DNA from 2 places in the Sporosarcina sp. P37 genome. Region 1 is predicted to be linked to the other one. Evidence: predicted binding sites of a transcription regulator. Region 1 holds the regulator's gene; the other holds the start of a gene.
The links. Region 1 encodes CtsR, which represses protease genes until heat stress. Its sites were predicted from a motif close to ATGGTCAATAAAGGTCAAACA; they were not measured.
Positions count from the first base shown of each region.

Region 2: a site for CtsR is predicted at 4,796-4,816, ahead of SporoP37_RS13430 (ATP-dependent Clp protease ATP-binding subunit). Genes of this name have one in related genera too.

Region 1 is NZ_CP015349.1:1,617,317-1,629,768, reverse strand. Features, by position in the region: gene adh (aldehyde dehydrogenase) at 1-3, shown strand, start outside; gene SporoP37_RS08530 (DUF779 domain-containing protein) at 46-402, shown strand; gene SporoP37_RS08525 (thiol-disulfide oxidoreductase DCC family protein) at 478-879, opposite strand; gene SporoP37_RS08520 (hypothetical protein) at 1,052-1,252, shown strand; gene SporoP37_RS08515 (hypothetical protein) at 1,392-1,781, shown strand; gene metH (methionine synthase) at 2,190-5,630, opposite strand; gene SporoP37_RS08505 (bifunctional homocysteine S-methyltransferase/methylenetetrahydrofolate reductase) at 5,611-7,470, opposite strand; SAM riboswitch class I at 7,553-7,664, opposite strand; gene SporoP37_RS08500 (hypothetical protein) at 7,828-8,025, shown strand; gene SporoP37_RS08495 (biotin transporter BioY) at 8,159-8,758, shown strand; gene bioB (biotin synthase BioB) at 8,758-9,759, shown strand; gene SporoP37_RS08485 (CtsR family transcriptional regulator) at 10,077-10,547, shown strand; gene SporoP37_RS08480 (UvrB/UvrC motif-containing protein) at 10,559-11,110, shown strand; gene SporoP37_RS08475 (protein-arginine kinase McsB) at 11,100-12,188, shown strand; gene SporoP37_RS08470 (ATP-dependent Clp protease ATP-binding subunit) at 12,373-12,452, shown strand, end outside.
Region 2 is NZ_CP015349.1:2,676,883-2,689,334, forward strand. Features, by position in the region: gene SporoP37_RS13400 (alpha-amylase family glycosyl hydrolase) at 1-539, shown strand, start outside; gene SporoP37_RS13405 (DegV family protein) at 620-1,477, opposite strand; gene SporoP37_RS13410 (Cof-type HAD-IIB family hydrolase) at 1,490-2,314, opposite strand; gene SporoP37_RS13415 (prolyl oligopeptidase family serine peptidase) at 2,487-3,329, shown strand; gene SporoP37_RS13420 (metal-sulfur cluster assembly factor) at 3,310-3,621, shown strand; gene rraA (ribonuclease E activity regulator RraA) at 4,193-4,672, shown strand; gene SporoP37_RS13430 (ATP-dependent Clp protease ATP-binding subunit) at 4,841-6,985, shown strand; one part of gene SporoP37_RS13435 (IS3 family transposase) at 7,053-7,942, opposite strand; one part of gene SporoP37_RS13435 (IS3 family transposase) at 7,942-8,218, opposite strand; gene SporoP37_RS13440 (DUF2929 family protein) at 8,342-8,512, opposite strand; gene SporoP37_RS13445 (beta-ketoacyl-ACP synthase III) at 8,703-9,635, shown strand; gene fabF (beta-ketoacyl-ACP synthase II) at 9,680-10,915, shown strand; gene trpS (tryptophan--tRNA ligase) at 11,351-12,337, opposite strand; T-box leader at 12,410-12,452, opposite strand, start outside.

The sequences.
Region 1 (12,452 bases):
TAATCGAATCTGTCTGGAAGATCCGAAGTGAATGGAGGAATTCATATGCCGGATCGCGTAATCGCAACAAAAGAAGCATTGGATTTAATAGAACTGTTGAAGGAAAAGCACGGTCCTTTGATGTTTCATCAGTCTGGCGGCTGCTGTGACGGTTCATCCCCGATGTGTTACGAAGACGGGGATTTGATCGTAGGCAATCAGGATATACTGCTCGGTCATATTGGCGGCATGCCGTTCTATATGATGAAAAATCAGTTTGAATACTGGAAACATACACAGCTGATTATTGACGTAGTCGACGGACGCGGCGGGATGTTTTCGCTCGAGGGTGTGGAAGGAAAACGATTCCTAACCAGATCCCGTGCATTTACGGATGAGGAATACAAAGAATTATCTTCATAAAAAAAGCCTTCCCGGGTTTGGGAAGGCTCAAACTGAAAACGGCCCGGAGAAAATGCGGGTGCGTTTTCAGTTTTTTTATGCTATAAAACGTTGACGTTCTTCGGGTGTCGGCAGCATACATGATAACTCTTTTTTACCGAACCATTTATAACGGTTTGCTGCAACAAAGTCATATACCCGGTCCCGGATGGCCGGCGGGATGATGATAAATAAAAAGGCAAGATGCCATAATCCGTCCAGTTTTTTTGCAATTCGTAAAGCGGCGCCGGATTTCGTATAGGCTTTGCCGTTTTCAATCAGCACTAAACTATCCACATCATCCGCAATTTGATATTTTTGCCGAAGTTCTTTTCCCACATCATCCTGTAAGGACGCGAATGAAAAATGCCTGTAAGGGTCGCGCTTAATGATAAACTGTACGCTCGCATCGCAAAAATTACATTCGCCGTCAAATAATATGATTCTATTTCGTTTCATTCAAATTCGCTCCTTCGGAAATATTGGTATATCGTACTATACCCAATTGTCGGCGGTTTCACTCGCGTATAATAAACTGAATAATTTGAATAATCGGCGAGCTAGTGTATAATAGAAGGTGAATAGGCGTGTTTGGTCTTGTGTATCATATCTGATAGAAGGGGTGAGAAAGATGGAACGTACGTTTATTGATCCAGCGGAGTTGGAGCTGCGCAAAGATCCAGACTTTTTACGCTCTCTGAATATGGTAGGCGAAGGTGCACCGGTCCGCAATGCATTAAACGAGTGTGAAATTGTAGTGAAAAAGCTTGAGGAAATTGAGAACAGTCATGGATATGAAAAGCCTGGAAAACCCAGAAGCTGTGAGTTGTGAATCTTATATTATAAATATAGCAGTGACTCTTATCTGTTGCGGATAAGAGGCGCTGCTTTTTTATTTTTGATTGTACTGTGGCGCAAGCCCGTAACAACTTAGCCGGCTTGCATGTAATAGGGTATAAGGAGGTGGAGAAATGAATCAAGGACATTGTGGAATGTATGGACATCAGCACGGATGGCATGGCCAACCTGGTATGCCTGGTCAGCCGGGAATGCCGGGCGGACAGCAGCATCCGGGTTTTCAACCGGTTGTTTGTCCGACGCAGTATCGTTTTAATGACTGCTATACTAAACAAGAAATGCCTTTTATTCACCCAATCGTGAACGTAAATCGTCATCACGTTGTGGGGGTACCACAGCACTACTATACAGAGACAACTGAAGATGTAATGGGCTCTACTATTATGCCGGGCAGAGGACCGGGATTCGGAGGCATGGGACCAGGTTTTGGGCCAGGCTTTCGACCGGGTCAAGGAGGCATGTGGGGCGGCGGAGGTTGTCACCGTCGCAGAAGATGCCGCTAATCAGTTTGTAGAATAAAAACTCCGCTATCTCCGGTTTGTCAGAGATAGCGGAGTTCTTTATGTGTCCGGACTCTCGGGACGTTTCAGACCTGTCAAAAAGGCAAAGAGCGCCTTTCTGTCAGTTCTTCCAACGCCTGTCGAGTCTGCCCGGCGTTTTCCGCTTTTGTTCTCATCCAGCTTCAAACGCCAGACTCTCGGGACGTTTCAGACCTGCCAAAAAGGCAAAGAGCGCCTTTCTGTCAGTTCTTCCAACGCCTGTCGAGTCTGCCCGGCGTTTTCCGCTTTTGTTCTCATCCAGCTTCAAACGCCAGACTCTCGGGACGTTTCAGACCTGTCAAAAAGGCAAAGAGCGCCTTTCTGTCAGTTCTTCCAACGCCTGTCGAGTCTATCCGGCGTTTTCCGCTTTTGTTATTCCACGTTGAAGTATCGTGCGTCGGGGTGTGCGAAGACGATGGCGGATACGGATGCTTCCGGTTCCATCATGAATTCCTCGGTCAGGATGACGCCGTGATCTTCTGGTTTGATGAGTTTGAAGAGTTTCGCCTGGTCTTCCAGATTCGGACAAGCCGGATAGCCGAAAGAGAATCGCTGCCCCTGGTATTTGGCTGCGAAACGTTCGCGCATGGTGAAGTCTGTCGGGTCAGGGAAACCCCACTGATCTCGAATTTCCTGGTGAATCCGTTCGGCAAATCCTTCAGCCAGTTCTAAAGCAGTCGCCTGGAATGCATGGCTTTCAAGGAATTTCCCTTCTTCCTTCAGTTTATTTGCGTAATCACGAACTCCCTTGCCGGCAGTTACTTGCATGAAAGCAACGTAATCCATCTCGCCGCTGTCCACCGTTTTCAAGTAATCAGCCAAGCAAAGGAATGGCTCTTTGTCCTGGCGCGGGAACGTGAATCGCTCGATTTCCGTTTTGGAATCTTCAGGGTCGTAAATGATCACGTCATCGCCGTCTGCCTGGGCAGGGAAGAACTGATAAATACCGGAAGCGGTCATTTTATCTGATTGCAGGAACTCTGTGACCATTTCATGAAGTTGCACAGCCCGCTCATCTTTATTTTCAAGCATCTTGGCGACATTTCCCCGTAATCCGAGGTGATGGCCAATCAATGTGCGCATATTAACATAAGGGTGTAAATGGGCAACGGAATAATCTTTTACTACACGCCGGCGCAAATCTGTCGGCGTGAACACTGGAACGTCAGAACGTACAGTTTTCACAGGACGCGGCTTGACTGCGACTGCAGTAGCGCCGCGGCTTGCTTTAATCGCGTCATTAGTTTCCCGCTTTTCAATGCTTTCAGCAAGCTCTACAAGTAATGCTTCTTTGCCTTCACTTTGCAGCCGGTTTGCCAAATCAAGGCCCTGCATCGCATCTTTCGCAAAAATAACGGGACCGTCATATTCAGGAGCAATTTTAGTTTCAGTAAAACGTCTTGTCAGTGCCGCTCCGCCGACCATTACAGGTGTATCGATGCCAGCCGCTTTGAAGTCCTGTGCGGTCAAGACCATTTGCTGCGCGGACTTAACGAGCAGGCCGGATAAACCGACAATGTCGGGCTTTTCTTCCCGAATTACTTCGATTAAAGCGGCAGGTGTCACTTTGATTCCGATATCGATTACTTTGAATCCATTATTACTTAAAATAATTTCCACCAGGTTTTTCCCGATATCATGCACATCGCCTTTTACCGTGGCCAGTACGATCTTGCCTTTTCCGCTGTCGTCTTCTTTCTTATCCATAAACTGCTCCAGATATGAAACAGACGCTTTCATAACTTCTGCGCTTTGCAGAACTTCCGCTACGATGAGCTGGTTGTCGTTAAACAGCCTTCCGACTTCCGCCATTCCTTTCATTAAAGGTCCATTAATAATATCAAGCGGTGCATCGTACGTTTGTAAAGCGGCATCCAAGTCAGGAATCAGACCTTCTTTCGTGCCTTCCACTACATAGTAAGCCAAGCGTTCAGATACGGTTTTTGGTATGTCATTTTCCGTCTTTTCTTTTTTCTTTCCTCTGTAGAAAGCTGTGAAATCCGCAAGCGTCTCATCAGTTGTTGTAAACAGCAAGTCGTTCGCCAGCTTGATTTCATCCTCTGGAATGGAGGCGTAACGCTCCAGCTTCTCTGTATTAACAATCGCATAATCCAAGCCTGCTTGTGTACAGTGATATAAATATACTGCGTTCAGCACTTCACGGCCAACCGGCGGCAATCCGAATGACACGTTACTGACGCCCAGGGTCGTAAGAGTGCGTGGAAGTTTTTCTTTGATCATGCGAATTCCTTCAATTGTTTCTACAGCCGAGCCAATATACTGCTCATCTCCTGTGCCGACAGGGAAGACCAGCGGATCGAAAATAATATCCTCGGGGCGGATCCCCCATTTATTGACTAACAGGTCATAGGATCGCAGCGCGACTTCCAATTTACGCTCTCTTGTGACCGCCATTCCAGTTTCATCGATTGTCCCGACGACAACTGCGGCTCCATATTTCTTCACCAATGGAAGAACCGCGTCGAAGCGCTCTTCACCGTCTTCCAGGTTAATAGAGTTAATGATTGCTTTACCTTGAGAAAATTTCAATGCTTCTGCAATAACATTTTCATCTGTAGAGTCGATGACGAGCGGAACTTTGACTTTTTTCACGACTTCCTTCATAAAGCGTGTCATGTCGAGTAACTCATCACGATCTGGATTTGCAAGACAGATATCAAGAACATGGGCTCCGCGCTTCACTTGTGCGCGTGCGATTTCAGAAGCTTCCTCAAACTTTTCTTCCACAATTAATTGTTTAAACTTACGGGAGCCAATCACGTTTGTGCGTTCGCCGATCAGCAGCGGTCGCAATGTATCATCGTATAGCAGGGGCTCAATACCTGAAACTGCGTGTCCTTGAGGAGACTCGGGCATTTGACGGGGAGCTTTATCTTTCACTGCTTCCCGTATTGCGCGAATATGGTCAGGTGTTGTGCCGCAGCATCCGCCGACCATATTCAGCCAGCCTTTCTCAGCGAAGCCTTCCAGCTTTTTCGATAATGACTCGGGCGATTCATGATAATGACCTTCCTCGTCGGGCAATCCGGCGTTTGGGTAGCACGTGACATAGCTCGTTGCCAATTCAGATAATGAACGCAAGTGATCCGTCATGAATTCAGGGCCTGTTGCGCAGTTCAGGCCGACGGAAAGAGGGCTGGTATGTTCAATTGAAATATAGAATGCTTCGATACTTTGTCCCGCAAGCGTTGTACCCATCGGCTCGATTGTACCTGAAATCATAATGGGTATTTCACGTCCAAGTTCTTCAAATGCTTTTTTAATTCCGATGGTGCCGGCTTTGACGTTTAGCATATCCTGGCTCGTTTCCATCAGGATCAGGTCGCTTCCTGCCTCCACAAGGGCTTTTGCCTGTACGTAGAAATCATTGGACAGCTCATCAAACGTAATGCCGCCGGTGACAGAAAGTGTCTTAGTCGTAGGTCCGATTGCGCCTGCGACGAAGCGCGGCCATTCCGGCGTTGAGTATTTTGCCGCACTTTTTTTCGCGATTTCTACCGACTTTGCATTGATTTCATCTGCACGGTGCCCCAGTGAGAACTCGTTTAATACAAGCGGGGTGCCGCCGAAAGTATTGGTGCAAATGATATCTGCGCCCGCTTCCAAGTACTCGTCATGGATTCTTTCTAAAATGTCGGGCCGCAGCACACTGAGGTATTCGTTGCATCCATCGTATTCTTCTCCGCCGAAGTCTTCCGTCGAGAGGTCTTCCGCTTGCAGCATGGTTCCCATCGCGCCATCAATGATAAGGATTCGTTTCTCTAGTTGTTCTTCAATAGGATGTCTCTGCATGTGTTAATTCCCTCTCCTTCTGCTCATCTATTTCTTTAATATATTCATACAGCTCTAAGGTCATGTCGTAACGCAGGAATGGGGTGATGAGGTACAGGCCGTTAAAATACTTTGCCGCAGTGTCAATAAGTTCCTTGGCAATTTCAATGCCTGTTTCAGTTGCTTTTTTCCGGTCATCACCGCACTCGCGCATTCTTTCCAATACTTCGTCAGACAGCTTAATTCCAGGTACTTCATGATGCAGGAATTCCGCATTCCGTATATTCGTCAATGGCATAATTCCAATGAATATTGGTGTATCCAAATGTTTAGTTGCCTCGTATACTTCGATGATTTTCTCTTTTGTGTAAACTGGCTGCGTAATGAAGTAGTCGGCACCGGCTTCAATCTTCTTCTCCAGCCGCTGCACGGCCCGTTCAACGACGCGCACGTTCGGATTGAAGGCCGCTGAAATAGAGAAATTCGCTTTTTTCCGCAATGGTTTACCGGAGAATGAAATTCCTTCATTCAGTTTCTTGATCAGCTGCAGCAATTCCATGCTTGATACATCGTAGACGCTTGTTGCGCCCGGGAAGTCGCCAACTTTTGTCGGGTCACCTGTAACGGCCAGGATATCGTGTATGCCCAGAGCATCAAGTCCCATTAAATGTGACTGCAGGCCGATTAAGTTATGGTCACGGCAAGTTAAGTGTACAAGGGGACGGACATTATGCTGCATTTTTATAATAGAGCCCATCGCCATATTGCTGATCCGCGGGGAAGCCAGTGAATTATCCGCCATCGTAATTGCATCTACGCCTGCATCATACAGCAGGTTCGCCCCTTTAATGTAATCTTCAGTCTCCAGGTGGCGCGGTGTATCCAGTTCCACAATCACTGTCCGTTCTGTTTTAGCCTTTTCATGGAGCGGCTGATGCTTTACAGGGCCGGCTTCCTGAATCACAATCGGTTTTGATGGCTGTACAACTTTTTTAGTAACAGGTGACAGCCCTTCTAATCGTGTTTTGGCAGCTTTAATATGTTTAGGCGTTGTACCGCAGCATCCGCCGATCAGCCGAACTCCCTGGTCACGCAGCAGCACGGCGGCGCGGCCGAAATACTCTGCTTCTGATTCATACACAATTCGCCCGTCTTCAACATCCAGCAGGCTGGCGTTTGGATAAGCGGATAAAAATGCTTTTTCCGGCAAGGTGACGTTTTCGAATGCCTGAATTGTATGATACGGACCGAGGCGGCAGTTGACTCCTACGATTTCAGCGCCGAGTGAATCGAGCTGATGCAGTGCATCATTCAAGGAAAGTCCGTTTTGTAAAACGCCGGGATCATGCATGGATACTTGGGCAATCAATGGAACATCTGTAATCTCGCGCAACGTGGTTACAACTGAAGACAGTTCCTCGAAATCATAGTACGTCTCCAACAGCAGACCGTCCGGATCACCGGTCAATAATGCATCTGCCTGTTCAAGAACGACTTTCTTAATTTCGTCCAACGTCGCATCGCTTTTGCGAATTCCGCGCAGACCGCCGATCGTCCCTAAAACAAACTGTCCGCCTGGTGCAGCTGCGCGCTTGGCAATTTGAATGGCTGCTTTATTGTAATCTGTTACGCGGTTCTCCAGCCCGTAACGTGCCAGCTTAATAGCGTTCGCACTGTACGTATTCGTTTGAATGATATCTGCTCCTGCCTCAATATAATCCTGGTGAATCTTTTCTATAATTTCGGGCTTTTCTATATTCAGTTCTTCATAACAATAATCAATTCCATAAGAATATAAAATGGTTCCCATCGCCCCATCTGCAGTGAGGACATTTGTTTGAAGTTTCTCCAGCAATGACATAATCCCGTCTCCCCTTTACCGTTATAATTAAAAAAAGCCTTCAAGTATATTAGAAGGCTTTGTAATCTCAATGACTAGTTCCCTCTCATCTTTTCAGTATGACACCATCCCATACTGCTGGAAGTAGCACCTTGCCTAAATAGCTGGTTGCTGAAGCGTCGACGGGCCAGTCCCTCAGCTTCTCTTGATAAGATACGATCTTATTAAATTATTTCGATAATTCTAACCATATCATAGCGGCTTTGTCGGTCATCGTCAAGTGAACGATTAGTGAAGTTCATAAAGATGGTTCGTTTCATAGAGAAACTGCTGCAGATATGATAAAATTGAAAGAATAACTTGAAAAGGTGAGGTATTATGCGGTTTTTTAAATACTCTTTTCCGATCGCTGTTCTTGTAGGCACACTTGCCTGGATTATGCTCGGCAACAGTTACGAAGAAGTTGCTTATGATATGCGGGTGTACATTACGATCGGAGCTGCTATATTCAGCGGTCTGCTTTCCTCCATTTTATTCCGCAAAGAAAAAGAAGAACAGATTGACGAAAAAAAGTAAGGCTGACAGCGCTGTGCTGGCGGTCTTTTTTTTTTGCTTTGTTTTATGTCAACCTATAAAAATATGTTATTGACACAAATTGAGTTAACCATTATCATTTTACTAGTAACTAAAAGAAAAAAGAGGTGTCATAATGACAACAGCAACAGAAAGACGTCCCGTGAGCAAATTCAGTGCACTGACGATTGTATACAGCGGGATGTTTGCAGCTTTGATGATGATTGGAGCGAACATCACTTCATTCGTACCGTTTTTGGTGGTCGGAGGCGTCCCCATCACTTTGCAGACGTTTTTTGCCATCCTGTCAGGTTTATTACTAGGCAGCCTTCTTGGCGCTCTGTCCATGACAGTGTATATGTTAATCGGGCTGGCAGGCGCACCGGTTTTCGCTAAATTTTCGGGCGGCTTTGGCCAAATTTTGAGTCCTACATTTGGTTTTATCGTAACGTTCATTTTAATAGCCTATGTAGCCGGAAAAATCGTAGAGAAAAATCATTCACTGCCTGCATTTATTATTGCAGCATACGTCGCAACAGCAATCAATTACATACTGGGCACGAACTGGATGTATTTGGCCTATAAAATGTGGGCTGCTGCGCCGGAAGTATTCACCTACAAAATAGCCTGGCTGTGGATGGTTCCGCCGTTACCGAAAGATCTTCTTCTGGCAGCGCTGGCAGGTATCTTTGCATTCAGGATTTCAAAACATTTGAAAGTGAGGCGTACATTATAATGGATTATCAACAATTGGCTAATAAAGTTCTTGAGGGGCACGTGCTGAATGATGAGGAAGCGCTCGCAATATTAAACAGCCCTGACGAAGATCTGCTATTATTACTGCACGCGACTTACTCACTTCGATCACATTATTTTGGGAACAAAGTAAAGTTAAACATGATCATTAATACGAAATCAGGTCTTTGTCCAGAGAACTGCGGCTACTGCGCGCAGTCCATAGTTTCTAAGGCGCCGGTCGAGAAATACGCCATGATGAAATCGGAAGAAATTCTTGAAGGTGCAGAACGTGCCGCGGCCAATAAAGCGGGCACCTATTGTATCGTGGCAAGCGGGCGCGGACCGAGGGAAAAAGAACTTGATATTGTCATTGATTCCGTCAGACAGATCAAGGAAAAACACAAAGGGATGACAGTTTGTGCTTGTCTCGGTATTTTAAAACCTGAACAGGCGGTCCGTCTGAAAGAAGCGGGAGTTGACCGCTATAACCACAACTTAAACACGTCCGCGGAACATCATGAGAATATCACGACATCACATACATATGATGATCGCGTAAATACTGTCGGACATGCCAAAGAAGCAGGAATTTCTCCGTGTTCGGGCGTAATTATCGGTATGCGTGAAACAAAACAGGATGTGATATCCATGGCGCACAGCCTTCGCGCGCTCGATGCCGATTCGATACCTGTAAACTTTCTGCACGCGGTGGATGGGACACCGCTGGAAGGAACATCTGAATTGGATCCGCGCTATTGCCTGAAAGTCCTTTGCTTATTCCGCTTTATCAATCCTAGCAAAGAAATCCGCATATCTGGAGGACGTGAAGTAAACCTGCGGAGTCTCCAGCCGCTCGGCCTCTACGCCGCCAACTCTATCTTCATCGGTGACTACCTGACAACAGCAGGCCAGGAAAACGATCAGGATCGAAAAATGCTCGAAGACATGGGCTTTGAAGTAGACTTGGAACCATTACGGCAAGAACCGGTAACTATATAGCACGAAAAGAACTGTCCCGGAATCAGCTTCCGGCGACAGTTTTTTTGACTGAAGGGAGGAGCGGGTACTCGATTCCCTGCGGCAGCTGCTGTTGACTGGAATATCTGTCAGCGGCGTTGCGGTACTCTTCTTGCATTTTGTCTAGAGTGAAATTGAATAATCAGCAGCCGACAGTGACAACCTAGCATCAGATTAACTTTTAACTTCTTGAGGTATACATACAAACAAATCAATTGCATCCAGCCGGTTTCCTGCGATACAATCAAGTCAAAGATAGTCAAAGTCAACTGGAAGATTGAGCGAAACGAGGTGACGAGATGCGGAATATTTCTGACATTATTGAAGGGTATTTGAAGTCCATTATCGAAAAGGAAGATAGTGCTTCTATAGAAATTAAACGAAATGAAATAGCTGAAAAGTTCCAATGCGTACCTTCGCAGATTAACTACGTAATCAAAACCCGCTTTACAGTCGAAAGAGGTTATGCGGTGGAATCGAAGCGCGGAGGCGGCGGCTATATCCGGATATACCGCGTACAGACTAACTCCCGTAAAGAATTGCTTGAACAGGCATTGGAAGTCCTGGAGACGGAAGCCTCCTCCACCATGGCTGAAGACGTCATCATCCGTTTAATAGAAGAAGAAGTGATTACAGAGCGTGAAGCCAAGCTGATGCTCGCAGCTGTCGGCCGTTCCACATTGCGTTATATGCTGCCTGAACGCGATGCACTGCGTTCGCGTATCCTTCGCGCTATGTTAATCACATTAATTTATGAAGAGATAGAATGAGGTGAATCACCATGCTTTGTGAAAATTGTAAAGAACGGCCTGCGACTGTCGTGTTTAAGCAAGAGACGCCAACCGGCATAACAGAGCGGCATTTATGTGATAAATGCGCATTTTATTCGCAAACATTTTCTTTCAGCCCCGGCCAGGAACCTTTATCGATTCAACAGTTTTTAGCACATTGGCTTGGCGGATCAGAGCTGTTTTCAGAACAGAAGGCAGATGAAAAATTACCGGATGGCCCTAAATGTCCGAATTGCGGCCTGACCTTCCATCGTTTTCTCGATGTAGGGAAGTTCGGCTGTGCGACATGCTACGATGCTTTCCGTCAGCAGCTGCCGAGAGTGTTTGCCAAGCTGCATAATGGACATACACAACATGGGGGAAAGATCCCTGTATCGCTGAATGAGCGTTTTGCTTTAAAGAGAAAACTCGAAGATATCCGTACGAAAATGCGAGAAGCCGTGGAAGAAGAGCGTTTTGAAGAAGCGGCGGCATTGCGGGATGAAGCAAACCTGGTGAAGCGGCAATTGGACGACGGGGGTGACGATGAGCATGTCATTTGAGAAATTCATCAATCAGGAATTGACGGGGTGGATGGTAGCCGAAGGAGAACATGCAGATATTGTTCTGTCTACGAGAATCAGGCTGGCACGCAATCTTCAGGATCATCTGTTCCCTGTCTGCGCATCACAAGAAGATGCCGCCGCAGTGGATGAAGCGGTACATCAGGCGGTCAGTAAAATGCGGGATCAGCACTTTACGGGCACAGCAATGGTGGATTTGACTCCGCTGCAGAGGCAAATACTGGTCGAGAAACACTTGGTCAGCCCGCAGTTGATTGATCCCGAAAAGCATGGTTCTGTTCTTCTTTCCGAAGATGAAACGATCAGCATAATGGTTAATGAAGAAGATCATATCCGCATTCAATGCATTTACCCGGGCTTTCAAATTGATGAGGCGTACGAACTTGCCGACCGAGTCGACAGCGAGATGGAAAAAAACATCGATTATGCATTCGATGAGACATTTGGTTATTTGACAAGCTGTCCGTCTAATACCGGAACAGGAATGCGTGCTTCGGTCATGATGCATTTGCCTGCACTGACAATCACGAAACAGATTGAGCGGATTATCCCTGCCATCTCGCGTCTTGGAATGGTTGTGCGCGGGAGTTACGGGGAAGGCAGTGAGGCTCTCGGGAATATTTATCAGATTTCCAATCAAATAACGCTTGGTAAATCCGAAGAGGAGATCCTGAAAGATTTGAAGAGCATTTCGGCGCGCCTGATTGCCCACGAGAGGAAATCGCGTGAACTATTACTCGCCAAATCAGAAGTTCACTTGGAGAACAGATTATTCCGGTCATTGGGGACGCTGACCCATGCGCGCATCCTTCCATCGGCAGAAGCGGCAAAATGTTTGTCTGACGTCCGTTTGGGTATTGATTTAAATATCATAGAAAATATAGACATGAGTGTTTTGAATGAATTGATGATTTTCATGCAGCCCGGCTATCTGCAGCAATATGCAGGTACAGAATTAACATCGGATGAACGTGATATTCTCCGCGCGCAATTATTCCGTGACCGGCTGAAGATCGAACGGTCGGCTGAACCGGACGGGGATCAAGAACTTTCGTGAGCAAAGGTTTTGCAAGAGGTGCGGAAAACATTTATAATTAATCAAAGATAGTCAAAGTCAATATGCCAATCAGGTTGTATCGTAATCTGACATGAATATATATAGTGATATGAAACAAGGCAATGATGCGTTACCTGGCATAACATAGAATATATCTACTGATAAAGGAAAGAGGGGAATGAATATGATGTTTAATCGATTTACACAACGTGCACAAAAAGTTTTACAGCTTGCTCAAGAAGAGGCCATTCGTCTGAAGCACGA
Region 2 (12,452 bases), 1.1 Mb from region 1:
CACAATTCATGCTTCCTGGCGTGCCGTTAGTGCCGTATGCAACTGAAATTGCCGTCAACGGAAAAGAAGCGCCTGAATCCCATCCGTTCTTTAACTTCAAGACCGATATGGAACTGAAAGAGTGGATCGGGGATCTCAACACGCTTCGTAATGACTCCGACACATTGCGCAACGGAGATTTTAAATTCCTGCACAATCAAGATGGCTTCGTCGTATTTGAACGCACATCGGATGAGGAAAAATGGATCATTGCGCTGAACAACACATCAGAAGTGCAAAGCATAGAAATCGACCCGGAAAAAATCGGAGAGAATAAAAAACTCCGCGGTGTTCTTGGCCAGGATTTAATTAAAGAAACAAAAGACAATAAATATCACATTGTGCTTGATCGTGAGCTTGCTGAAATTTATATCATTGAAGACGACAAAGGCTTCAACACGCCTTATCTGATCGCTTCTATCATGGTTGTCGTACTGTTCCTGCTGTTCCTGTACATGGTGATTCGCAAAGGTAAACAGTCCGGGCAAGCGGGGCAGTGAGTGAAACACCTGATTATACATGAACAAAAAACGCGAGGAAAATGAAAACAGACAGTCTGCACATGCGCAGACTGTCTGTTTTATTCATTTTCTGTTTGATTCAGGAAGAATAATGCTATCGTTCCGGGGCCTGCATGTGAGCCGATAACGGAGCCGATTTGATGGATTTCAATGGCTTTTGGCTTGACGACTTCTTGGATCATTTCCTCAAATTCTTTGGCGGTTTTTAAATCGTCGCCGTGGCTGATGGCAATCGTTTGCTCCTGCAGGTTGCTGCCGCGCTCTTCCATCATTTCAATCATGCGGCGAAGCACTTTCTTGCGTCCGCGATGCTTCTCTATCGGCACAAGTTTTCCCTCTTCTACGTGGAGCAGCGGCTTGATGTTGAGCAGGCCGCCGAAGAACGCACTCGCTTTGGATACACGTCCGCCTTTCGCGAGGTAGTCCAGATCTTCCACTGTGAATAAATGTTCCATATGTGAGGCCATTGTGCGGACTTTATCTTCGATTTCCTGCACACCGAGACCTTCATCCCGCAGACGCACTGCTTCTTTAACGAGCAGGCCGTAACCGAGGGACGCGCAGTGTGAATTGATGATTGCCAAGTTCATGGAAGGGTTTTCCTCCCTTACTTGATCACTCGTCATGACAGCTGTTTGATACGTTCCGGACAGCTCGGAGGAGAAAGCAATATAAAGACCGTCTTCACCGGATGCTGCGAGGCAATTCCAAGTTTGCATCATTTTATCAGGTGAAGCCTGCGATGTTTTTGGCTGCTGTCCTTGGCGAATGGCATCAAACACTTCGTTAGAATGAATTTCAACGATGTCTTCATATTCCTTGCCATCAAGAAGGACACTGAGCGGAAATAATTCCACATCATTTTCTTTAAAAAATTCCAGCGGTAAATCACAGGCACTGTCTGCAAAAATTTTCATATCTTTTCCCCCTTATACGACGATGTTTTTCTGTAGTGCCAAACGTTCTTCAAGTATCCGTGAAATTCCATCTTCATTATTCGTATCGGTAATTTCATCCGCAATCGATTTTAATCGGTCGATCGCATTCCCCATAGCTACCCCTGTACCTGCGTAATCAATCATTTCCAAATCATTGTCTTCGTCGCCGAACGCGATGATCCGTTCTTTCGGCACGTTCATCCATTTCGAGACGGCATCGATTCCGACGGCTTTATTCAGGCCGTGACGAACGATTTCCACGATATGGAACGGCGCTCCCCAGCGGCGGTGATCGATAACTTCCGCATGCAGATCTTCAAGGTGCCGGCGAATCGGTTCGACTGTCGGCTGATCCGCTTGAATCAGCAGGCTGGTCGGATCTGTTTTTAACGAATCCCGGATATCTCCTGCTGTAATGAGCGGATTGCCAAAGTTTAAAATATCTAAAAAGCGTTCATCATGATATTGGGCATAAACGTCATCCATCACTTCCGCCACAATATTTTTTACGGGGAAGTCCTGCATCGCTTCCACGACTTCATTGACAACCGGCAAAGCGATTGGTTCATGAATCGTCTTCCACGAGCTGTCAGTCGGATGATGAACGAATGCACCGTTAAAATTGACAATAGGTGTCTTCAATCCAAGCTGCCGGTAATAGATCTCGCTGGCACGGTACGGACGCCCGGTTGCAATCATCACGTGATGACCTTGCGAAGCGGCTATGCGCAATGATTCCATAGTTTTAGGTGAAATGACTTTCTCGTCTGTCAGTAAAGTTCCGTCCAAATCCAACACGATTAAATGCGGTTTCATTGAATCCTCTCCTATAGGTACTGATAAGTTCTCCTTATTATGTCTTTATAGTTTATCGTTAATAGAGAGAGTAAGTCAAAAGAATGAATGATAAGGCGAAGGTTTTGTCATCTCTGCTAAATGTTGTTATTCTGAAATAACAGCAAATGATCGCAGGAAAAGAGGAATCGGAATGATTATTCGTTCAGAACAATGGCGGGAAATACCTGTCCTTCATATCGTGGAACAGTCAAAAGAGGCCGAGCGTATTCCGGTCGTACTATTTTTTCACGGATTTACCAGTGCGAAAGAACATAATTTACATTATGCATATAACTTGGCGAAACAAGGAATCCGTGTTATTTTGCCGGAAGCAAAGCTGCATGGAGACCGTTCAGAATCATTGGATGAGTTTCAGCTGGCATTAAACTTTTGGGGAATCGTTTTGAATTCAATTAAAGAAGCGGACATGCTATATGAAGAGCTGCATCGAAAAGGGCTGGCAGACGACAGCACGCCAATCGGGATGGCAGGCACGTCGATGGGCGGCATCACTACTTTCGGCTGTCTGGCAAGCTATGACTGGATTGATGCAGCTTCTGTCATGATGGGCTCACCGGCATTCACACGTCTGGCAAAAGGACAGATCGCTTATGCGGAGCGCGGCGGCCGGAAAATTCCTGTATCTGCCGAAGAACGTGAGAAGCTGTTTACTGCACTTGATCAAGTGGATTTATCAAAAAATGCAAGAAGACTTCATCAGCGTCCGCTGTTCATGTGGCACGGAGAGCAAGATACTATGGTGCCATTTGAAATCACAAAAGACTTCTATGAAGAAATTCAGCAAGATTACGAAGACCATCCGGAACGCCTGAAATGGATGCCTGACGAAAATGCGGGACATACAGTTTCACGTAAGGGAATGCTTGCTTCAGTCGATTGGCTTGCACAGCATTTGCTTGCGCGGCAGTATGTTGGTAAGATAGAATCATCACACATCAGAGAGGAGCATTCCGATGAGCGAAGAAGAAATTAAGCAATATTTGTTCGGTGCACTAGAAAACGTCATCGACCCTGAACTGGGTATTGATATCGTCAACCTTGGATTGGTTTACAATGCAGAGCTGCTTGAAGGCGGCGTTGCGAAAGTCACGATGACACTGACATCCATGGGCTGCCCGATGGGTCCGCAGATCGTAGCAAACATCAAGCAAGAACTGATGGAACTTCCTGAAGTGAAAGAAGCAGAAGTTGACATCGTCTGGAACCCCCCATGGTCCCGCGACAACATGTCACGCTACGCAAAAATGGCACTCGGCGTAAGATAATAGATCACACAAACCACACGGTTCCCATCGTGTGGTTTTTTTATTGGGAATGTACAGAATGGAGTGATTCGGGTCAGCCAGCGATTCTAAAATAATTATGATCGCGGCTTTAGGCAGTATGTGAATTATTTTGGCTGTTGAATCTATTGCAGGTTTGCCTGCAGAACAGATTACATTTTAAGTCCGTAATGACTGCAAGTCCCCCTTACATGTATAACAAAAGTATCTTCATCTAATCAATGAGCGGATAACAGGCTAGTATGAGCGCTTGCACAGATCCATTGAGCGCTTAACGACAGTTTTGAGCGGTTGCCAGCCCGCATAGAGCGCTCGCATATCCACTATGATCGCTTAGGAAGGATTAATGAGCGGCAGCCGAGGGTGTTTCAAGATCACGTCACAGCCAAACACTACTTCAAAAACGGCATAAATGAAATGGAGCGGAAAACCTCATACGCAGATTAAATCAGCCCTTCATTTCCATTAAATGATAAGAAAAAGAAGGAATTGCGGGTTTTTGTCGAATAGGATGATGTAGCGTCAAACAGAATGTATTAGGGGGAATAGGAAAATGTCAGTAAAAACAGCAGACCTTTGCGATGATTTCATCGACGAACTGCAAGTATGCACGGTAGAATTCAAATCCTATGGAAAGCACAAGCGGTTCTCGGGGCCGATCTCGACGGTAAAAGTCTACGAAGACAACGTCCTGGTCAAGGAAGCACTGCAAACCATTCCAGAAGGCAATGTGCTGGTTGTCGACGGGGGAGGCTCGAAACGCTGCGCACTAATGGGGGATATGCTCGGCGAAATCGCACAAGACCGCAAACTCGCAGGTGTCATCATTTACGGATGCGCGCGCGATACAGCGGACATTGGCACGCAGGAAATTGGGGTTATGGCAATCGGCAGCATGCCGGTGAAAAGTATTAAACGCGGCGAAGGACAGCGAGACGAAGTGCTTCACTTCGGCAACGTGGAATGGACGCCGGGCCATTACGTTTACGCAGATGAAGACGGTGTAGTAGTGGCACCCCGCAAATTGGTATAATCGACGTCGTCCGCTTGTTGCGGACGGCTTTTTTATATACAGAAATGAACGAAAAAAACAGCGGCTTTATTTGAGGTAAATTCTTTTACATTTCCTTCATAATAGACTATAATTAAATTAATCAAAGATAGTCAAAGTCAAACAAATGAAAGGCGGATGTATATGCGTATGGATGGAATGCAAGAAGATCAGCGCACACCACTGGAGCAATTTGGCCGTAACCTTGTGGATGAAGTAAAAAATGGGAAAATGGACCCGGTAATTGGCCGAGATGAAGAAATCCGAAATGTTATCCGAATATTATCAAGAAAGACGAAAAACAACCCGGTTCTCATTGGGGAACCGGGTGTAGGGAAGACCGCAATCGTTGAAGGGCTCGCCCAGCGTATCGTTAAAGGTGACGTGCCGGAAGGATTGAAAGACCGTCAGATATTTGAACTCGATATGAGTGCATTGATTGCGGGCGCGAAGTATCGGGGGGAATTTGAAGAACGTCTGAAAGGCGTGCTGAAACAAGTAAAAGACAGTGAAGGGGAAATCATTTTATTCATCGATGAAATCCACACGATTGTCGGAGCAGGAAAGACGGAAGGCGCGATGGATGCGGGGAATATGCTGAAGCCGATGCTTGCACGGGGAGAACTGTACTGTATTGGTGCTACGACACTTGACGAGTACCGCATGTACATCGAGAAAGATCCCGCGCTTGAGCGGCGCTTCCAGCAAGTGATGGTACGGGAACCGTCTGTAGAAGACACAGTCTCAATTTTGCGCGGACTGAAAGAGCGGTTTGAGCTGCATCACGGAGTGCGTATTCATGACCGGGCTTTAGTTGCCGCTGCCACATTATCGGACCGTTATTTGACAGAGCGTTTCATGCCGGATAAAGCTATTGATTTAATTGATGAAGCAAGTGCGATGATTCGGACAGAAATTGACTCTATGCCGTCCGAATTGGATGCGGTAACCCGCAGAATTATGCAGCTTGAAATTGAAGAACAGGCACTTCGCAAAGAAAAAGATTCTATGAGCCAGTCGCGCCTGAAGACATTGCGTGAAGAGCTGCAGGAATTGAAAGATTCATCCAAAGAGATGCGTGAACAATGGGATGAAGAAAAAGCGGCATTGAAAAAGGTTCAGAGCAAACGGGAGGAACTCGATCGTTATCGCCGGGAGCTGGAAGAGGCACAAAGCCGTTTTGATTTGAACAAAGCCGCGGAATTGCAGTACGGAAAAATTCCTGAACTTGAAAAGGAATTGAAGGCACTGGAAAGTCCGCTGGAGGGCAGCCAGGATCTCCGCCTGTTGCGTGAAGAAGTGACAGAAGAAGAGATTGCTTCCATTGTGGCGCGCTGGACAGGCATTCCTGTGACAAAACTGGTCGAAGGTGAACGGGAAAAGCTATTGCGTTTGCATGAAACGCTGAAAGAACGCGTCATCGGTCAGGATAATGCGGTGCAGCTTGTAACGGAAGCTGTATGGCGTGCGCGTGCGGGTATCCAGGATCCGCATAAACCGATTGGGTCATTCCTGTTTTTAGGGCCGACTGGAGTCGGGAAAACCGAACTTGCCAAAACATTGGCAGCCACATTATTTGATTCGGAAGACCACTTTGTGCGAATCGATATGTCAGAGTATATGGAAAAACACAGTGTGTCCCGCTTAGTCGGAGCACCTCCGGGGTATATCGGTTATGAAGAAGGCGGGCAGTTAACAGAGGCGGTTCGCCGGAATCCATATGCGGTCGTACTGCTCGATGAAATTGAAAAAGCGCATCCCGATGTGGCAAATATTTTGCTGCAAATCTTGGATGACGGACGCATCACAGACAGTCAGGGCCGTTTGGTGAACTTTACTAATACCGTTGTGATTATGACTTCAAATATCGGATCAGCCTATTTACTTGAAAATGATCTGGATGCTGAAGATCATGCGAAAGAAGATTTAATCATGGCTGAGCTTCGCCGTCATTTTAAACCGGAACTGCTGAACCGTATGGACGATATCATTATCTTCCATTCACTGACTGAAGAATCGTTTAAAGGAATTACACGCAAAATGCTTGGCGATGTGGTCAGCCGTCTAGCAGAGCAAGATATCCCGCTTCTTTATGACGATGAAGTACTGGACTGGATTGTTCGTGAAGGTGCGGATGCCGACTTCGGTGCCCGTCCGCTGAAACGGTTTATTCAGCGCTATGTGGAAACAAAAGTAGCAAAAGAAGTAATTCGGGGAGGTCTGGAAGAAGGCCAGCCGATCAAATTGTCGATGGAAGATGGACAATTAGCCGTGCATGTTACACAGAAGGCATAAGAAAAAAGATAAAAAGCGTAAGAACTAGACTGACCTAGCGATATGAGACACATATAAAACACCATGATTAGGCTGCTTTGACACCATATTTTATCGGTGTCAGGTAGCCTAATTTTTCTTGGATACGTTCTTCATTATAATAATTTAAATAGGCAATTACTCGTTCAACTACAATATTATTGCGTAATGAATTAAATTTAACGTATTGAAATTCTTCAGATTTCAGACTCGAATGAAATGATTCAATCACCGCATTGTCCCAACAGTTTCCTCGACGTGACATGCTGCCGATCAGGTCGTTATCCTTGATATAGGCTTGATACGCGTATGACGTATACACACTCCCTTGATCCGAATGTATAATCACTCCTGTGGGGTGGTTTCTCGCAGCTAGTGCCGCCTTTAACGTGTCAATTACGAGTGGTGTCTGTTGATGGTCGTATAATTTGTAAGCAACAATTTCATTATTGTATAAATCCATAATGGTTGAAAGATATTTTGTCGTACTACCATACTGGATATAGGTGATGTCGGTTACCCACTTCTGATTCGGTTCACTAGCTGTGAAATTACGTTTAAGAAGATCTGGGGCAATTATGATACTTTCCCCTTGAGATTTCCACTTTCGTTTAGGCTTGATACGACACTGTAAGTTATGCTTTTGCATGAGGCGTTGAACCGTATTGCGATTCAATTCTATGTTGTATTCCTGCTTTAGAAATGCTTTGATTTTTCTATGTCCATTCCGATATTTAGTGCGTTTACACAATTCTATAATAGCCTCCTCTTCCACTGAAAGAGACTTATCCGTTTCCTCCAGACGCCACCTATAGTAGGTAGCTCGTGGTACTCCTAATGCGGATAAAATGGCTGTTATTGTATACTTCTTTTTTAGTTTTTCCACAATCTGAAGAACTATTTCTTTCTCAATCTCCTTTCGATCTCCATGTACTTTTTTAGAATCTCATTCTCCATTTTTAAATGAGACATCTGTCGTTCTTTCTTGTCCGCTTCACTCGAAAGTTCTGGCCCATGACCGAAGGTATATTGTTTACCTATCGGTTGATCAAAACGATATATTTCATTTGCACGATACCATCTCATCCAGGTTTCAATCTGGGATTTATTTTTGACTCCGTGCTTCTCCATAATTTCTTTAGTTGTTAATTCCCCACTCAATTTATCTTTGACAACTGCCCATTTTACTTCGCTTGAATATACGTTTTTGCCCACGCAAAAACACCTCCGTTGTAAGTACTTTTTACAAGTGTACCACTTCGAAGGTGTTTTATATTGTCTCAAAAATTTAGGTTAGCCCAAACTGGTGAACAGTTCTTACGCTTTTTTAGTCGTCAATCAAACGTCTGCAGGCGACTCATCTGGAATAACAGCTGTGATAATCAGTACAACAACAGCTAAAACGATAGAGACGGTTACGCCCGCCATGAAGTCAAATTCAAAGCCTCCAATAGAACCGGCAACGTAGTTTAACATAGCTACCAATAGGAACGACCAAACAAATGTCATAATATAGTGCATGATTTTCACCTCGACTAGTCTATTTCAAAGTATATCATACCATAGCGGGCTAAACCGATGAAATGATAATATCCATTATATTTGACGAAAAAGTGTCCTCTTCTTGAATAAAGGCTCGTTTTCTTTTATAATTACCACCAGGTACTAATATTAGATGATAAGGAACGGGGTAGATGAAATGAGAGCTGGGCTTTTAGGAGTGGGGAAATATGTTCCGCCGACTGTTATAACAAATGAAGATTTAGAAAAACGTATAGATACTTCCGATGAATGGATTCGCACGCGCACCGGCATTGAGGAGCGCAGAATTGCGGACGATGAAACAAACACTTCAGACATGGCGTATGAAGCGGCAAAAGCTGCACTGGAGTCAGCGGATATCCGTGCTGATCAAATCGGTCTGATTCTGGTGGCCACAGTAACACCTGATCATATATTCCCTTCAGTTGCCACTATGATCCAGGATCGTCTCGGCGCTAAAAATGCTGCAGCGATGGATATTTCCGCAGCCTGTGCAGGATTTATGTATGGTGTAGTGACGGCAAAGCAATTTGTTGAATCTGATGCTTATGATTATGTTCTTGTAGTAGGTGTAGAAAAATTATCGAAGATTGTGGACTGGGAAGACCGTAATACCGCTGTTTTATTCGGAGACGGTGCCGGTGCGACAGTCGTAGGTAAAGTAAGTGAAGGAAGAGGTATTCTTTCATTTGAATTGGGAGCGGACGGTTCCGGAGGGAAGCATCTTTGCCACAATGATCACTTAGAAATGAACGGCCGTGAAGTATTTAAGTTTGCGGTTCGCCAAATGGGAGAATCTGCAGTGAGCGTTGCAGAAAAAGCGGGACTGACGAAAGATGATGTAGATTATCTGATACCGCACCAGGCGAATATCCGTATTATGGAAGCATCCCGTGAACGTCTCGGACTGCCAATCGAGAAAATGTCAAAAACAGTCCACAAATATGGAAATACATCTGCTGCATCAATTCCGATTTCATTAACAGATGATTTAGCGGAAGGACGCGTCAAGGATGATGATATTATCGTGCTGGTAGGATTCGGGGGCGGCTTGACATGGGGCGCCTTATGTATAAAATGGGGTAAGTAAACAACCGGTTTAACTAAAGTTGACGATAGAAAGGGAGTTTAGAATTGGAAAAACGACGTGTAGTGGTAACGGGTATCGGCGGAGTCACACCAGTAGGAAATACTGCTGAAGAATCGTGGAAAGCGGTTTTGGAAGGAAAGTCAGGCATTGATGTCATGACAAGACTGGACCAAGAGAAATTCCCTGTCAGTGTAATGGCCGAAGTGAAAGGTTTCGATATCGAGCAATATGTATCACGCAAAGACGCTCGTAAAATGGACCGCTTCACGCACTATGCTGTCGCTTCAGCGATGATGGCAATGAAAGATGCGAACCTTGAACTTGAAGGCGACCTGGCACTGCGTACGGGCGTCTGGATCGGTTCTGGAATCGGCGGCATGGAATCTCATGAAACCCAGTTCAATACATTCCTTGAAAAAGGATACCGCCGCGTCAGTCCGTTTTTCGTCCCGATGATGATTCCGGATATGGCGGCAGGACAAGTATCGATCTTCACTGGCGCGAAAGGAATCAACTCTTGTTCCGTGACTGCCTGTGCGTCAGGCACGAACTCTATCGGTGATGCATTTGAAGTGATCCTTCGCGGAGATGCGGATGTCATGATCACGGGCGGAACAGAAGCGCCGATCACATCTCTTGCAGTAGCAGGCTTCATCGCAAGCACCGCATTATCATTAAATCCGGATCCAGCAAAGGCTTCCCGTCCGTTCGATAAAGACCGCGATGGTTTCGTAATGGGTGAAGGCGCGGGGATCTTGATTTTGGAAGAGTACGAACATGCAGTTGCGCGCGGTGCGAAAATCTATGCTGAAATCGTAGGGTACGGTTCAACTGGAGATGCGCATCATATTACAGCACCGGCACCGGGCGGGGAAGGCGGCGCGCGTGCAATGCAGCAGGCATTGGCAAAAGCAGGCGTGGAGCCGACACAAGTGGACTATATCAATGCCCACGGAACGAGTACGCCATATAATGATCTATTTGAAACGATGGCAGCGAAGACCGTGTTCGGCGATCATGCGTATAATTTGGCAATGAGTTCTACGAAGTCGATGACCGGCCACTTGCTTGGAGCGGCTGGCGGTATTGAAGCGATCTTTACTGTAAAGGCGCTGCAGGAAGGAATTCTGCCTCCGACTATGAACTACGAGACGCCGGATCCTGAGTGTGATTTGGATTATGTCGTGAATGAAGCACGCAGAGCGGATATTACGTATGCAATGAGTAACTCGCTTGGCTTTGGCGGCCATAATGCATCGCTGGTATTTAAGAAAATATAAGCTGAAAGCGGTGAATGTCAGGGACGTTACAATTTTCTCTGACGCATCTGAAAACCCATTCTGATTTCACTGAACTGGCAGATGTTTTTAATTACAAAAAGCGGTTTCATGAAAAAAATGTAATAAAAGTCAAAAGACTGAAGACAAACTCCGTTAACTATGGAGATGTCTTCAGTCTTTTTATTATGAGCACCGCTTCCCGTCTAATTGCATAGTGCCTGTACATAGGATGAAAGAAAACGGTAAAGGACGAGATGCAGTTGACGCGTTTTATGGTGTTTGTTTCTAGCTATTGCGTAATTGTAGTGACGACGGCGAATTTATTATTTTACTTGAATTATTCCGCGCTGGGTTATAATTACCGGCAAATCCTGGTGTTTATATTGCAGTCCACAGATTTTACGTTATTGCTTATCGCGGTCTTTTTCATGCTGCTTACCGTCTGCGTCCCAAGCCCATCGCGCCCTCCATCTTTTTAAGCGTGGCGGAAGCGATGGCATTGGCTTTTTCGGCACCTTGGTCAAGTATGGCATCCAGTTCAGGAGAATCGATCAGTTCGTTGTAGCGTTCCTGAATTACTGCCAAGTGCTCAATAACAGTTTCTGCGACGCCGGCTTTAAATGCCCCGTAGCCCTGACCTTCGTACTTAGCTTCCAATTCTTCAATGGTTAAACCGCCTAATGAAGATTCGATAGTCAATAAATTGGATACGCCCGGTTTATTTTCGACATCGAACTTTACGATGCCTTCAGAATCGGTTACCGCACTTTTGATTTTTTTCTCGATTTGCTTTGGTGTGTCCAAAATAGTGATTGTTGCTTTTTTATTCGGATCTGATTTGCTCATTTTCTTTAGCGGATCTTGTAAAGATTTTATGCGCGCGCCATTTTTAGGAATACGAACGGCCGGAATGGTCAATACTTTTCCGTATCGGCTGTTGAAGCGTTCAGCCAGATCTCTTGTCAGCTCGAGATGCTGCTTCTGATCTTCTCCGACTGGAACAATATCCGTATTGTACAGCAGGATATCAGCAGCCATCAGCGGGGGATACGTCAGAAGTGCTGCGGATACGCCTTCTGCACCGTCTGACTTATCCTTAAACTGTGTCATGCGCTCCAGTTCACCGATATAGGAAATACATTGCATAATCCAGCCTGCCTGTGCGTGTGCCGGAACTTCCGATTGGATGAACAAAGTGGATTTCTCAGGATCGATGCCGCTTGCAATATATGTCGCAGCGAGTGAGCGGATTGCCTGTTTCAGATCATCGGGATTTTGCTGTACCGTAATCGCATGCTGATCCACGATGCAGAAAATGCAGTCCTCTTCATTTTGAAGCTCAACGAATTGACGGAATGCGCCGATATAGTTGCCTAACGTGATGACGCCGGTTGGCTGGACACCGGAAAAAATAGTTTTCATAAGATGTTTCCTCCTCTTATTTACTGTCTGCTGCGAAAAAATGGCATAAAAAAACACCAGTCATCCCCTGTAAATAGGGACGATTGATGAAAAGGTAACCGCGGTACCACCCGAA